DNA from 2 places in the Microbacterium sp. LMI1-1-1.1 genome. Region 2 is predicted to be linked to the other one. Evidence: predicted binding sites of a transcription regulator. Region 2 holds the regulator's gene; the other holds the start of a gene.
What was found. The regulator HrcA, encoded in region 2, represses chaperone genes, less so after heat shock. The targets are predictions, from matches to a motif close to TTNGCACTCGNNNNNNNCGAGTGCNAA.
Positions count from the first base shown of each region.

Region 1: the regulator HrcA is predicted to act here: its motif matches at 4,118-4,144, upstream of groES (co-chaperone GroES).

Region 1 covers NZ_JBFPNN010000007.1:321,621-329,292, forward strand. The annotation lists gene MRBLMI1_RS07485 (LuxR C-terminal-related transcriptional regulator) at 1-1,791, opposite strand, end outside; gene MRBLMI1_RS07490 (Hsp70 family protein) at 1,823-3,880, opposite strand; gene groES (co-chaperone GroES) at 4,224-4,520, shown strand; gene rarD (EamA family transporter RarD) at 4,649-5,590, shown strand; gene MRBLMI1_RS07505 (ABC transporter substrate-binding protein) at 5,774-7,057, shown strand; gene MRBLMI1_RS07510 (ABC transporter ATP-binding protein) at 7,585-7,672, opposite strand, start outside.
Region 2 covers NZ_JBFPNN010000001.1:722,342-730,013, reverse strand. The annotation lists gene MRBLMI1_RS03420 (16S rRNA (uracil(1498)-N(3))-methyltransferase) at 1-226, opposite strand, end outside; gene dnaJ (molecular chaperone DnaJ) at 229-1,350, opposite strand; gene hrcA (heat-inducible transcriptional repressor HrcA) at 1,402-2,442, opposite strand; gene hemW (radical SAM family heme chaperone HemW) at 2,578-3,795, opposite strand; gene MRBLMI1_RS03400 (DUF1990 family protein) at 3,795-4,439, opposite strand; gene lepA (translation elongation factor 4) at 4,493-6,337, opposite strand; gene MRBLMI1_RS03390 (alpha/beta fold hydrolase) at 6,552-7,280, shown strand; gene rpsT (30S ribosomal protein S20) at 7,396-7,656, shown strand.

The DNA of each region.
Region 1 (7,672 bases), on a different contig from region 2:
GAGGGTGAACAGGTCGATCTGCGCCCGCAGGAGCGAGCCCTGGGCCCGCTGCCAGACCGGGGCCAGCTCGGACGGCTGTCCGTGCCGGCGGGTGAAGCCGAGCTCGACCGCGTCGGCGAGGAAGCGATCGCGGGGGGACAGCGGCCGTCCGCTCGTCGCGACGGTGTGCAGCGCCGCCTCCGCCTCCGCCGGGTGCTCCAGCTGCACGGCGACCCAGGCGCGCCACAGCAGAAGCCGGGGTCGTGCCCACGCGCCGCCCTGCTCGCCGGCGATCGCGGCGTCGAGCGCCGTCTGCGCGACGACCGGCTCTCCCCGGTGCAGGGCCACCAGCGCCGCCAGGACGGCGGGCAGCTCCGGCAGCGGGGCGTCGCTGCCGGACGCGGTGTACATCTCGCTCGCGCGCACCAGGTCCGAGACGCCCGCGTGGGCGTCGGCCCCGAGAGAGGCCCGCAGGCCGCGGGACAGCAGCTCGAGCGAGACGCCGTGGGCGGTCGGGATGGAGCGGGCCGGGGCCGAGGTCGGCTCCGCGGCGGGGTCGGGGTGGCCGGCGGCCGTGGCCGCGACGAGCCACTTCGCGCGGCTCTCGGGCGTACGCGGCTGACCGCCGCGATAGACCTGTGAGCCGAGGTCGAGATCGCCGCGCATAGCCCAGACGGCGGCCGCCATGTCGAGCGCCTCCTCGTCGGGGGCCTCGTCGGCGCCCCGGAGCAGCACGTCGACGAAGGCGCCGGCCGCGTCGATGTCGCCGAGCGCCCAGGCGGCGCGGGCGCGTCGCAGCGCCAGCACGTCGGCGTCCGCACCCGCGGTCTCCGCGGCGCGGTACAGCTCCGCCGCCTTGGCGGGGTCCCGCGACAGCTCGCGGTCGCCGTCGACGAGCAGGGCGGATGCCACCCGGGCATCCGTCGCGCCGCCGAGAAGCGCCTGCACGGAGGCGGCATCCTGGACGAGTCGTGCGGAATAGAGCTCGAGCAGGCGCTCGGCCGTGAGGTGGGCGCGCACGGCGTCGCGCACGACGGGGACCGTGCGGCCGCCGCGCTGCAGCAGACCGGCGTCGTATCCGGCCGCGCAGGCGGGGCCGGAGGCGTTCTCGAGGGCCCCGCGCTCGTCCAGGCAGAGGGCCTCGACCTGTCGGCGCACGGACGCGTCGAGGGAGTCGATGCGGTGCGAGACGAGGTCGAAGAGCGAGCGCGAGATCTCCTCGTGGTCGCAGCGCCCGTCGCACGCGACGTCGCCGTGCAGCACCAGCGCCTCGGCGGTCAGCCAGGCCAGGCCGCCCGTCATTTCGAGCATCGCGTCGATGCACGCGCGGGAGGCGGGCGTCGGCGTGCCGCCGACGAACGTCGCCACGTCGGACGCGGACACGTGACCCAGCAGCACCGGCGGCTGGTGACGTTCGACGTCCTCGAGGAGGGCTCGCAGCACCGGGGACTCCGGGTCGGGGCGGGTGCTGAGGAGGACGGTGGCCGTCCCCTCGCGCAGACGCGCGGAGAGAGCGGTGAGCAGCGCGTCGTCGAGGAGATGGGCGTCGTCCACGACGATCACGCCGCCGGGGGCGGCATCCATCTCCGCCCCGGCGACGAGCGCGGTCGGAGCGGCGCCGGACGCGCGGAGCGCGGCGAACAGGTGACGGAGAACCCGGGACTTGCCCGCGCCGGCCGTCCCGACCACCGCGAGGGGCGCGGGGTCGGCGGCGTCGACGTAGGCGGTGATCAGAGTGCGGGCGACGCGCGGCAGCAGGACGCCGCCGAGGTCCGGAATGGCAGGGTCGGACGACGTGGTCGAGATCGACATCGAGGTGCTTCCTCGTTACGGGCGGCGCGACTCAGCCGACGGGCTCGGTGGAGCCCGGGTCCGGCGTCGAGGTCTCGGCCGGCGGCTGCGTCGTCTCGGCCGGGGGCTCCGGCTGCGGCTCCTCGGTGACCGGCGGCTGCGTCTCGGCCGGGGTCGTCGGGGGCGGGTCCGACGGCGAGGGGGACGTCGTGCCCGGGTCCGACGGCGAGGGCGACGTGGTCCCGGGATCCGACGGCGACGGCGACGTGGTGCCGGGGTCGCTGGGGGAGGGGGAGGTCGTCCCGGGGGCGGTGGGGCCCGTCTCGGTGTCCGTCGGCGTCGTCGGCGAGGAGCTGTTGCCGGTGGTCGGCGCCGTGGAGCTGCCGCCCTGACCACCCGTGCTGCCGCCGCCCTGCTGGCCGCCGCCACCGCCGCCGCCGCCGTTGCCGCCGCCGGACGCGGGGGCCGGCGCCGCCTGGTTGACCGGTGCGACCGGCGAGGCGCTGCTGCGCTTCTCGTTCGTCTTGGGGGCCTGACGCTGCTGCGCGCGGGCGCGCGGGTTGCTGGCGCCGGAAGACCGCTCGGGGGCGGCCTCCTGCTGCGGGGCGGCCGGCTCCTGCGCCGCGACGGGCTGGGTCTCGGGGGCGGCGATGTTCTCGGGCGTCTCGGAGGGCTCGCCGAAGGGCAGGAACTTGCTGTCCTCGCGGTCCTCGGCCAGGGGCTGCGACGTCATCTCCGCGTCGGAGCGGGCCAGGATGCCGGCGCCGAGTGCGGGGACGCTCACGAACCCGACCCCGACGGCCAGGGCAGTGACCCCGGCCGCGACGTAGGCCGTCGCCGGGACGCGACGGAACCAGGGAGCGCGCTTCTCCGCCCGCGTCGGGCGGAAGCCGGCCGCGGCGATCGGGTCGTCGTCGTCCTCCGCGTCCTCGTCGACCTCGTCGTCCGTCACCGCGGCAAGGGGACCGCGGGCGTCGTCGGCGGCCACCCGGGCCGCGCCGAGGGCGATGATCGCCTTGGGGTCGGCGTCCACCGCGATCGGGCGGTCGAACCGCTCCGACAGCAGCTGGGCCACGCGCGGGATCCGCGACGTGCCGCCGGTGAGGAGGATGGCATCCAGGTCCTCGGCGGTCAGCCCGGACTGCTCGAGCGCCGTCTCCAGGACCTCGATCGTGCGCTCGATCTCGGGCTCGATCATGTCCTCGAACTCGGCGCGCGTGAGCCGCACCGCGCCGTGACCGTCACCGACGAGCACGGGGACGACGGCCTCGCCGTCGAACGACAGCGACTCCTTGGCCTCGACGCACTCGCGGCGCAGGGAGGCCAGCGCCATCCGCAGCCCGGGGTCGGTGGCGGCGGCGGCCATCGTCGCCGCGGGGAGTCCGGCCGTGCGGACGGTGTGCCGCAGCACGATGTCGTCGAAGTCCGCTCCGCCGAGGTCGGAGATGCCGACGGGCGCGCCGACGAAGTCCACGTGACCGTCGCGCGATTTCTGGAGGATGACGGTGTCGAAGGTGCCGCCGCCGAAGTCGTAGACGGCGAGAGCGCGGCCGCTCTCGAGCGGGTGGGTGGACTCGTAGTGCCGTGCGGCGGCCTCGGGCTCGGTGATGACGTGCACGTCGTTCCAGCCGAGGCGGCCGATCGAGTCCTGCACGAGGCGCGTGCGGTACTCGCCCCACGTCACGGGGACGGAGACGGCGATCCCGGCGGGGTGCTGTCCCTCGCGCTCGACCGCGGTGCCGATGACCCAGCCCACGACGAGGGCGTAGAGGTCCTGCGGCGAGAAGCGGCGGTCGGCGGCGACGATCGGGACGTCGTCACCGATGCGGCGTTTGAACTCGCGCACCAGCCGCTCGGGCTGGGCCGTTCCCCGGCGTTCCGCGGCGTCTCCGAAGAGCAGCCCGCTGTCCGAGACGAAGACGGTCGTCGGTGTGCTGTCGGCGTTCCGCCCCAGCGGAAGCGGTGTCGCCACCAGCGTTCCGTCCGGCGCAGAGCGCGCGGTCGCCGCGGCCGTCCTGCTCGTCCCCACATCGATCGCCAAGTAGTACGGCGTTCCCATTGATATGACCCCCAGCAGGGTGCGCAGGAACGCCGAAGCGACCCTGCTCATCCCCAAGTTTCCGCCCTCGTCACCGAACGCGGTTTGCTTTCGTCGCTTCATGCCCCTTACGCAGCGACGCCCTTGCGAGCAGTGTGTCACAGGGGGGCCGGGGATGAAAGGGCAGGTGAAAGACGATGACCGCGGGTTGCGGAACTACGCGGGATCGTGCGGTTTTCCGCAAACCGGGGATCCGAACGGCCCTCGGATGGGGTATAAGCCCTGCACCCCGGCCCCGGCGACCCCGGACTGGCACTCGCGTTGCATGAGTGCCAGCGCTTCTCTACACTCGGATTAGCACTCTCCCCGCGTGAGTGCTGACAAGTCTTCTGTAACGAGAAAGAAGAGGTAGACCGTGTCGGTTTCCATCAAGCCGCTCGAGGACCGCATCGTCATCAAGCAGGTCGAGGCTGAGCAGACCACCGCGAGTGGTCTCGTCATCCCCGACACCGCCAAGGAGAAGCCGCAGGAGGGCGAGGTCGTCGCCGTCGGCCCCGGCCGCATCGACGACAACGGCAACCGCGTCCCCCTCGACGTCGCCGTCGGCGACCGCGTGCTCTACAGCAAGTACGGCGGCACCGAGGTCAAGTTCGGCGCCGACGAGTACCTGGTGCTCTCGGCCCGCGACGTCCTCGCGGTGGTCGTGCGCTGACCTTCGCGTTCTCGAGAGGACCCTGGATGCCATGGCATCCGGGGTCCTCTTCGTTTCGGCCGGAATGCGACGTCCCCTGGCCGTCCGACGGCGCCCGCGCCGACAGGGGCGGGTCCTAGGCTGGTCGAATGACCTCCCCTGCTCCCGCTCCTGCCGGCGGGGCGTTCCGCGGGGGACTGTACGCCCTCGGCGCCTACCTCCTCTGGGGCGTCCTCCCGCTCTACTTCCTGCAGCTGCGGCCGACGGGCCCGTGGGAGGTCGTGGCGTGGCGGATCGTGCTGGCGTTCGCCTTCTGCCTCCTGCTGCTCACGGTCCTGCGCAGCTGGCGACCGTTCCTGGCGATCGTGCGGCAGCCGCGCCTCATGGCGCTGACCGCCCTCGCCGGGGTCCTCATCTACGTCAACTGGCAGACGTATCTCATCGGCACGCTGACCGGGCACGTGATCGAGACGAGCCTCGGGTACTTCATCAACCCGATCGTGACGGTCCTGCTGGGCGTCCTGGTCCTGCGTGAACGGCTGCGGCTGCTGCCCTGGATCGCGATCGGCATCGCCGTGCTCGCCGTCGTCGTCATCGTGGTCGGCTACGGCGCCTTCCCGTGGATCGCCGTGACCCTGGCGCTGTCGTTCGGGGTCTACGGGCTGGTCAAGAAGCAGATCGGACCGGCGGTGGATGCCGTCAGCGGACTCACCCTCGAGTCGTTCTGGCTCCTCCCCGTCGCGGTGGTGCAGCTCATCGCCGTCAGCGCGACGACCGGCCTCACGCTCGGCACCGCGGGTCCCGTCCACACCCTCCTGCTGCTCGCGGCCGGAGCGGTCACCGCCGTCCCCCTGCTGCTCTTCGCCTCGGGTGCGCGCCGCGCCCCTCTGACGGTGATCGGCCTGCTGCAGTTCGTCGCACCGATCCTGCAGTTCATCATCGGCGTGTGGGTGCTGCACGAGCCGATGACCGCCGAGCGCTGGATCGGGTTCGGTCTGGTCTGGGTCGCGCTGGTGCTCCTCAGTGCGGACTCGGTGGCCGCAGCACGCAGGAACCGGCGGGTTCCGACCGAGGTGTCCGAGCCCGTCTGAGGGGGAGGCATCCGGTCTCACCGGGCGATCCGTGGGGTGAAGCGGCGGTCGTTATGCGGCCGTGACCGGGGTGACTCACATCGTTAACGAACGGCAACACGGCGAAAACCTGGGGGCCGTTAGGTTTAGGTCACCAGGCGGCGTCCCGACGCTGCCGAACGTTCATCCACAGCAAGGAGCACTATGAGCGTCTTCACGCGCACGCGCGCGAGCAAGGTCTACGGCGGTATCGCCGTGATCGGTGCCAGCGCGCTCTTCCTCGCCGCGTGCAGCGGTGGCGGCGGCAGCGACGCAGCCCCCTCCGCCTCGACCGGCGGGGGAGCCGTGTCCGAGTCCGACGGGACCTTCCACGTCGGCACGATCCTGCCCGCCACGGGTAACCTCGCCTTCCTCGGCCCGCCCGAGGTCGCAGGTGTCAAGCTCGCGGTGCAGGACATCGAGGCCGCTGGCGACGCGTTCCCCTTCACCGTCGAGCTCACCGAGCGCGACTCCGGTGACACCACCACCGACATCGCGACCCAGTCGGCGAGCGAGCTCGTCGACGCCGGCGCGGACGTCGTCATCGGTGCGGCGTCCTCGGGCGTCTCGTTCACGTTCGTCGACCAGCTGGTCGACGCGGGCGTGGTCCAGATCTCGCCGGCGAACACCTCGCCCGACTTCACCGACTACGCCGACGACGGCTACTACTGGCGCACCGCCCCCTCGGACGTCCTCCAGGGTCGCGTGCTCGGTAACCTCATGACCGGTGACGGTGCGGCGAACGTCGGCATCATCTACATCAACGACCCCTACGGCATCGGCCTCAAGGACAACGCGACGACGGCCATCGAGGCCGCCGGTGGCGAGGTCTCGGTCGCGGTCCCCTACAACCCGGGTGACACCGTCTTCACGTCGCAGGTCGACGAGCTGCTCGCGGCTCAGCCCGACGCCATCGCGGTGATCGCGTTCGAGGAGACCTCCTCGATCATCCCCGAGCTCGTCAACACGCAGGGCTACCCGGGATCGCAGGTCTACTTCGTCGACGGCAACCTGTCGAACTCGTACGAGTTCCCCGAGGGCACGCTCGAGGGCGGCAAGGGCACCCTGCCCGGCAACCCGGCCGACAGCGACTTCCAGTCCCGTCTGCTCGGGGTCGACCCCGCGCTGACCGACTTCAGCTACGCGCCGGAGTCGTACGACGCCGTCATCGTGGCCGCCCTGGCCGCCGCTCAGGCGGGCGAGGACTCGGGCACGGCGATCCGCGACAACATGCAGTCGGTCTCCGAGGGCGGCGAGAAGTGCACGACGTTCGCGGACTGCCTCGCGCTCATCAACGAGGGCACCGACATCGACTACGACGGTGTCTCCGGTCCGATCACGTTCGACGAGAACGGCGACCCGACCGAGGCGTACGTCGGCATCTACCAGTACGGCGCGGACAACAAGTACACGCTGCTGAACACGGAGTTCGGTTCGCTCAACGAGTGACCTGACCCGCATCGAGGGGCCCGGATCCGCCAGGATCCGGGCCCCTTCGTCGTGCCCGTGGCATCCATATTCCGTCCCCGGCATGCGGGGAGGGCTTGTCGGTGGCTGCCGTCGTGCGGAGTGGTGGGGCGACACGCCGGTGCGGCGGGCTGTGGGGCGGCGTGTCGTTCCCGGTCTCCGCAGGACGGTTTCAGAGGCGCCTGGGCCCCGCAGGACGGCTAACAGCCGTCCGCGCGGCCGCGACTCCTTCCCACCCCTGCGGGGTCGCTCGTGGCCGGGGGGAGGGGTTGTGGCGAGGGGAGGAGGTGGAGGGGTGGATGCCACCTCCCTCGGCCGCATTCCCTCCTTTCGCCGACGGGGTCGCTCGGGGGGAGGGGTTGTGACGAGGGGATGACGTGGAGGGGTGGATGCCACCTCCCTCCGCCGCATCCCCTCCCTTCGCCAACGCGGCGCCCACCGGAAGAACCACGGCACCCCCCGAACGACAGCGCCCCGCGGCCGAGGCCGCGGGGCGCTGGGAGAGGGGGTCAGTCCTCGAGGGGCTTCTTCGCGCTGTCGCGCTTGGCGTCCTCGTCGGCCGCCAGGGTTCCGAGGTACAGCTCGATGACGCGGGGG
Region 2 (7,672 bases):
AGGCCGGCACCTCGGTGCGGCCGGTCACACGCACGTCGACCTGCTTCGGCGTGGCCGCCGTGACGACTCCCTCGAGCCACACGCCGCGGCCGTCGCCGAGGGTCACCGCCTCGTCGACGCGGACGCGCCGGACCGCGGCGGCGTGGTGCGCCTCCGCGCCCGTGAGGGCGATGTCGTCGCCCGGTCGCGCCGCGGCGGCGTCGTCGGTGACGAAGTGCAGCGCCATGCTCAGTGCCGGAAGCGGTCGCGGAACTTCGAGAACATGCCCTGCTGGTGCTCGGCCAGGCGCGGCTTCGGGGCCTTGGTGCGCTTGGCGAACTCCTCGATGAGGGCGCGCTCCTTGTGATCGAGACGCGTGGGCGTCACCACGTGCACGCCGACCTTGAGGTCGCCGCGCTGGGAGCCGCGCAGCGGGGTGATGCCGCGTCCCTTGATGGTCAGGACGTCGCCGGACTGCACGCCGGCGCGCACCTCTAGGTCGACGGAGCCGTCCAGCGACTCGATCGACGTGGTCGTGCCGAGGATCGCGTCGGGCATCGAGACCTCGAGCGTGGCGACGAGGTCGTCGCCCTCGCGGCTGAAGGCGTCGTGGGCGGCCACGGTGATCTCGATGTAGAGGTCGCCGTTCGGGCCGCCGGCGGGGCCGACCTCGCCGGAGCCCGGGAGCTGAAGGCGCAGGCCTGACTCGACACCGGCGGGGATGTCGACCGACACCGTGCGGCGGGCGCGGACCCGGCCCTGCCCCTGGCACGTGCCGCAGGGGTAGGGGATCGTCGTGCCGTGACCGTGGCACACGGTGCAGGGCTGGCTGGTGACGACGTTGCCGAGCAGGCTCCGCACGGTGCGCTGCACGTGGCCGCTGCCATGGCAGATGTCGCAGGTGACCTCGCTGGTGCCGGGCTGGGTGCACGAGCCCTGGCAGGTCTCGCACAGCACGGCCGTGTCGACCTCGAGGTCGCGATGGACGCCGAACACGACGTCGCCGAGGTCGAGGGTGACGCGCACGAGCGCGTCCTGGCCGCGCTCCCGGCGGGACCGGGGACGCGCGCCGCGCCCGCCGCCGCCCTGGGCGCCGCCGAAGAACGTCTCGAAGATGTCGCTGAAGCCGCCGAACCCGGCCGCTCCCCCACCGCCGAACGGGCTTTGATCGCCGCCCATGTCGTAGCGGCGGCGCTGGTCGGGGTCGCTCAGCACGTCGTAGGCATGGGTGACGAGCTTGAAGCGCTCGGACGCGTCCTCGCCGGGGTTCACGTCGGGGTGCAGCTCGCGTGCCAGACGGCGGTACGCGCGCTTGATGTCGTCGGGGCTGGCGTCGCGCGCGACGCCGAGGACCTCGTAATGGTCAGCCACAGTCGCCTTCCTGTCCGCGGGTGCGGGTGTCGTCGTCGGTCGGGATGCTCGTCAGCGCGCGCTGTCGTCGTCTTCGAGCAACCGGGTGAGATAGTGCGCGACGGCGCGGACCGCCGCGAGGTTGGAGGAGTAGTCCATCCGGGTCGGGCCGAGCAGGCCCACCCGGGCGCCGCCCGCGGCGCCGTCGTAGCGGCTCGCGAGGACGGAGGCCTCGACGAGGCCGAAGGGCTCGTTCTCGCGGCCGATGCTGGCCGAGAGGCCCTGGTCGTCCGCGACCATCTCGCTCATGAGGCGCAGCAGCGTCACCTGCTCCTCGATGGCCTCCAGCAGCGGGTAGATGCTGCCGCGGAAGTCCTGCTCGCGCTTGGCGAGGGTGGCCGCACCGGCCATGACGAGCCGGTCCTGTCGGAAGCCCTCGAGCTCCTCGGCGACGACCCGGAGCACGGCGTCGACGATCTGGTCGAGCGGCATGCCCGCCCGGGTCGGCTCGGCGAGGTGTGCGGCGACCCGCTGCACGGCCGTTCCGACACTGTGCCCGACGAGCAGGGCGCCGATGCGGGAGCGCAGCTGGATGACGTCGTTCTCGTCGGGCTCGTGCCCCACGAGCGCGATGCGCTGCGAGACCCGGCCGGTGTCGGTGACGATGATGACGAGCACCCGCGGTCCGCCCAGGGCGACGAGCTCGACGTGGCTGACGTTGGCCCGGGCGAACGACGGGTACTGCACGATCGCGACCTGGCCGGTCAACTGGGTGAGCGCCCGGACCGTGCGCGCGAGCAGGTCGTCGAGGTCGCCGGCGCCGTCGAGGAACGAGGTGATGGCGCTGCGCTGCGCGCCCGAGAGCGGGCGGAGCTCGGCGAGGTGGTCGACGAACACCCGGTAGCCCTTGTCCGTCGGCACGCGTCCCGACGAGGTGTGCGGGGCGGCGATGAGCTCCTCGTCCTCGAGCAGGGCCATGTCGTTGCGGATGGTGGCCGCCGAGACGCCGAACGCGTGCCGTTCGACGATCGCCTTGCTGCCGACCGGCTCGCGCGTGTCGACGTAGTCCTGCACGATCGCACGGAGCACCTGCAGGCCGCGTTCAGATACCACGCTCCGCTCCTTCCTGCTGGCACTCCGCTGACGGGAGTGCCAATTCTAATCGATGCCCCCGCCCCGGCGCCTCGGACGCGCGCAGACGCGGCGACGTGTCCCATTCCGCGCGCCTGGCGTGGGAGCGCGACCGGCTCAGACCGTCAGCGCGCGGACGACGGCATCGGCCAGCAGGCGACCGCGCCGGGTGAGCACGATCCGCCCCCGCACGGCGTCGCCGCCCTCGATGAGCCCGTCCGCGATGAGGGCGGCGACGGCGCGGCGGCCCTCCCCCTGCACCTCCGAGACGGCGAGACCCTCGCGGATGCGGCTGCGCAGCAGCACCGACTCCAGGCGCCGGGCCTCCTCGTCGGGCCGCTCGCGCGCGGCGGCCGGTGACTCCCCCGCCGCGAGCCGCTGGGCGTAGGCGGCGGGGTGCTTGACGTTCCACCAGCGCAGACCGCCGACGTGGCTGTGCGCGCCGGGACCGAAGCCCCACCAGTCCGTCCCGCGCCAGTAGGCGAGGTTGTGGCGTGAGCGGTGATCGACCCCGCGCGACCAGTTCGAGACCTCGTACCAGTCGTATCCGGCCGCGGCGAGGAGGTCGTCGGCCAGCTCGTACATGTCGGCCTGGAGGTCGTCGTCCGGCATCGGCACGAGCCCCGAGCGGATCTGGCGGGCCAGTTTGGTGCCGTCCTCGATGATGAGGGCGTACGCGGAGATGTGGTCGGGCTGCAGCGCCACCGCCGTCTCCAGCGAGGCGCGCCAGTCCTCCAGCGACTCCCCCGGTGCGCCGTAGATGAGGTCGAGCGACACGTCGAGCCCGGCGCCGCGCGCGGCGGCCACCGCGGTCGCGACGTTGGCGGGGTCGTGGGTGCGGTCGAGCACCGCCAGGACGTGCGGACGGGCGGACTGCATCCCGATCGACACGCGCGTCACCCCGGCGGCGGCCAGCGTGGCGGCCACCGCGTCGTCCAGCGTGTCCGGGTTCGCCTCCACGGTGACCTCGGCCCCCTCGACGACCCCGAACTCCGCCCGCACCGCGTCCAGCATGCGCGCGAGGTCGCCCGGGGGCAGGAGCGTGGGCGTGCCGCCCCCGAAGAAGACGGTGGATGCCATGCGTCTCGGGCCCGCGGCATCCATCACCCGTCCCGCGAGGCGAACCTCGTGCGCGAGCGTGTCGGCGAACTCGTTCTGACGGGCGCCGCGGAGCTCTCCGGAGGTGTAGGTGTTGAAGTCGCAGTAGCCGCAGCGGACGCGGCAGAACGGCACGTGCAGGTAGACGCCGAAGTCCGTCGAGGGATCGGCCGTGACGTCGGCCGGCAGCAGGCCGTCGGCCGGGGCCGGGTCGCCGAGCGGGAGGGGTCCGCCCATCAGGACGCGTACAGCGGCGAGATCGCCCGCAGGTAGCGCGTGAACAGCGCGCGGCGGCGTCGGCGTACCCGGCTCTTGAACAGGCGGTAGGTGGGGGCCGTGGGGCGGTCGAACGCGCGGACGATGAACCAGACCTCGTCGTTGTCGCGCCACTCCAGGACGAACAGCTCCTCGCCGCTGACGAGCGAGTGCCCGACCGTGCCGAGGATGTACCCGACGCGGCGGGGCTCCTCGATCACCGAGATGACCCTCAGCTCGGCGTCGGCCCGGTGGCCGTCGACCCGGCCGTGCAGGCGGACGCCCGCGCCGGCGCTCACGAACGGCGTGCCGTCCGCGTCGAAGCGCTGGTCGGCGTCGAGGCGGCTGGGAGCGACGGGTGCGCCCTCGGCGTCGAACGCGACGCCGGTGTAGCCGGGGCCGCCCGCCGGGCGCACGTCGCTGATGCGGAGGTCGCCGCCGCGGAGCGGACCCCAGGCCAGCAGCTGCTCGCTCGCGGCGGTGAAGCGCTCCTCGCCGCTGCCGATCCGCCAGGCGTCCTCGGCGGGGAGGGACTTCTCGGGCGGGTACTGCATGAGGTCGTGCGCCTGAGTGGCGCCGACCGCCGCGTAGTCGACGGTGTCGTCGGTGAAGCTCTGCCGGCGCATGGTTCCAGGGTACGTGTCGGGGCTGGGGGGAGGGTGGAGGGGCGGAGCCGGGGCTACTTCTTGCCGTCGACGTCGCCGGAGAGCGCGGCGATGAACGCCTCCTGGGGCACCTCGACGCGGCCGACCATCTTCATGCGCTTCTTGCCCTCCTTCTGCTTCTCGAGGAGCTTGCGCTTGCGGGTGATGTCACCGCCGTAGCACTTGGCGAGGACGTCCTTGCGGATGGCACGGATGTTCTCGCGCGCGATGATCCGCGCGCCGATGGCGGCCTGGATCGGCACCTCGAACTGCTGGCGCGGGATGAGCTTGCGCAGCCGCTCGGTCATCATCGTGCCGTAGCTGTACGCCTTCTCGCGGTGGACGATGGAGCTGAAGGCATCCACCTTCTCGCCCTGCAGGAGGATGTCGACCTTGACGAGGTCCGCGGTCTGCGAGCCGGCGGGCTCGTAGTCGAGGCTCGCGTAGCCCTGGGTGCGGCTCTTGAGGTGGTCGAAGAAGTCGAACACGATCTCGCCGAGGGGCATGTGATAGCGCAGCTCGACGCGGTCCTCGCTGAGGTACTCCATGCCGAGGAGGGTGCCGCGACGGGTCTGGCAGAGCTCCATCACGGTTCCGACGTAGTCCTTCGGAAGCAGGATGCCGACCTTGACGATCGGCTCCGACACCGAGGCGACGCGCCCGTCGGGGTACTCGCTGGGGTTCGTGACCGACACGGTCTCGCCGGTGTCGGTGGTGACCTCGTACGTCACCGACGGCGCGGTGGTGATGAGGTCGAGGCCGAACTCGCGGGAGAGGCGCTCGGTGATGATCTCGAGGTGGAGGAGGCCCAGGAAGCCGCAGCGGAAGCCGAAGCCGAGGGCGACGGAGGTCTCCGGCTCGTACTGCAGCGACGCGTCCGACAGCTTGAGCTTGTCGAGCGCCTCGCGGAGCTCCGCGTAGTCGCTGCCGTCGATCGGGTAGATACCCGAGAAGACCATGGGCTTCGGGTCCGTGTAGCCGGCCAGGGCCTCGGTGGCGGGCTTGCGGTGCGTCGTGATGGTGTCGCCGACCTTGGACTGGCGGACGTCCTTCACGCCGGTGATGAGGTAGCCGACCTCGCCGACGCCGAGCCCCTTGGTGGGCACCGGCTCGGGGCTGGACACGCCGATCTCGAGGGCCTCGTGCGTCGCGCCGGTCGACATCATCTGAATGCGCTCGCGCGGTTGCAGCGAGCCGTCGATCATGCGGACGTAGGTGACGACACCGCGGTAGGCGTCGTAAACGGAGTCGAAGATCATCGCGCGCGCCGGGGCGTCGGCCTGGCCGACCGGGGCGGGGATCTTCTCGACGATGAGGTCCAGCAGCTCCTCGACGCCCATTCCCGTCTTGCCGCTGACGCGCAGCACGTCCGCGGGGTCGCCGCCGATGAGGCCGGCGAGCTCTGCCGCGTACTTCTCGGGGTCGGCCGCGGGCAGGTCGATCTTGTTGAGGACCGGGATGATCGTCAGATCGTTCTCGAGCGCGAGGTAGAGGTTGGCGAGCGTCTGCGCCTCGATGCCCTGCGCGGCGTCGACGAGGAGGATCGCACCCTCGCACGCGGCGAGCGAGCGGCTGACCTCGTACGTGAAGTCGACGTGCCCGGGGGTGTCGATCATGTTCAGCGCGAAGGTGCCGTCGCTCGTGGCCCACGGCATCCGGACGGCCTGCGACTTGATGGTGATGCCGCGCTCGCGCTCGATGTCCATGCGGTCGAGGTACTGCGCCCGCATGTCGCGGTCGCTGACGACGCCGGTGATCTGCAGCATGCGATCGGCCAGCGTCGACTTGCCGTGGTCGATGTGGGCGATGATGCAGAAGTTGCGGATCTGCTCCGGCGGGGTGGCAGACGGCTCGAGGGGCTTCAGGGCGCGCGGTGACATGTTCCGTCGATTCTACGGTGGCGCGGCGACGTCGCCGTCCGCGGGCGTCGGGGCCGGCGGCATCCCGGCTCCTGTTTCGTCGCGCACGTCCGGCTCCCCGGTCGAGATCGCACGTCCCGCGCGAGCACCCACGGTCCGAGGGCGCACGAGCGTGTGCTCTCGGCCCGATCGTGCAATCTCGGCGTCTGCCGGGCGGGCTCTTACAGTGGATGCCATGGGTGGGGTCCAGGTCGTGTTCGTGCACGGCATCCGGACGTCGGCCACCATGTGGCGCGCGCAGGTCGCGCACCTCGCGCAGCGCGGCACGGCCGCCACGGCGGTCGACCTGCCCGGGCACGGCACGCGACGCGACGAGACCTTCACGCTCGAGGAGGCGTTCGCCACGATCGATCGGGCGGTCCGGGATGCCGCGGCCCGCGGCCCCGTCCTGCTCGTCGGGCACTCGATGGGCGGACTGCTCTGCATCGAGTACCTGGGGCGGGAGGACCGACCGCCGGTGGCCGCCTTCGTCGCCGCCTCGTGCACGTCGATCCCGCGCGGGGTCGGGCTGGCCGCGTACCGCTTCTTCGCGCGGCGGTTCGACAGCCTGCCGGATCGGGGGCTCGCGCTGACCAACCGGGTGCTCGATCGCACGCTGCCGCCCGAGACGCGCGAGGACTTCGGCGCGGGCGGTTACGCGTTCGACGCGCAGGACACGGCGCTGCGGAGCCTGTCCGTGCTGGACCTGCTCGCAGCGCTCGCGCGCATCGACGTGCCGCTGTGGTTCGTCAACGGCCAGTGGGACCAGCTGCGCGTCAACGAGCGCCTGTTCCTCCGTGTGGCCCGCGACGCCGAGCTGATCGTCGTGCCGCGGACGACCCACCTCGTGACCGCCATGCGGCCGCGCGTCTTCAACGCGCTGCTGGACGTGGCGCTCACCACGGTCGAGGCCTCGACCTGTTAGACTCGACTCTTGGCTTGCGTGTGGGGTTTTTCCCGACCTCCACGACCGCCGGTGCGGCGTCCCTCTACCGCTCGCCCGGCACTTCCAACACTCACTCAAACGAAAGACCGTCGACGTGGCGAACATCAAGTCGCAGATCAAGCGCAACAAGACCAACGAGAAGGCGCGCGAGCGCAACAAGGCCGTCAAGAGCGAGCTCAAGACCCACGTGCGCCGCACCCGTGAGGCCGTCCTGGCCGGTGACAAGGAGGCCGCCGAGAAGGCCCTCGCCACCGCGACCAAGAAGCTCGACAAGGCCGTGAGCAAGGGTGTCATCCACACCAACCAGGCCGCGAACCGCAAGTCGGCCATCGCGAAGTCGGTCGCCGCTCTCTGAGCCGCAGATCTCCGGA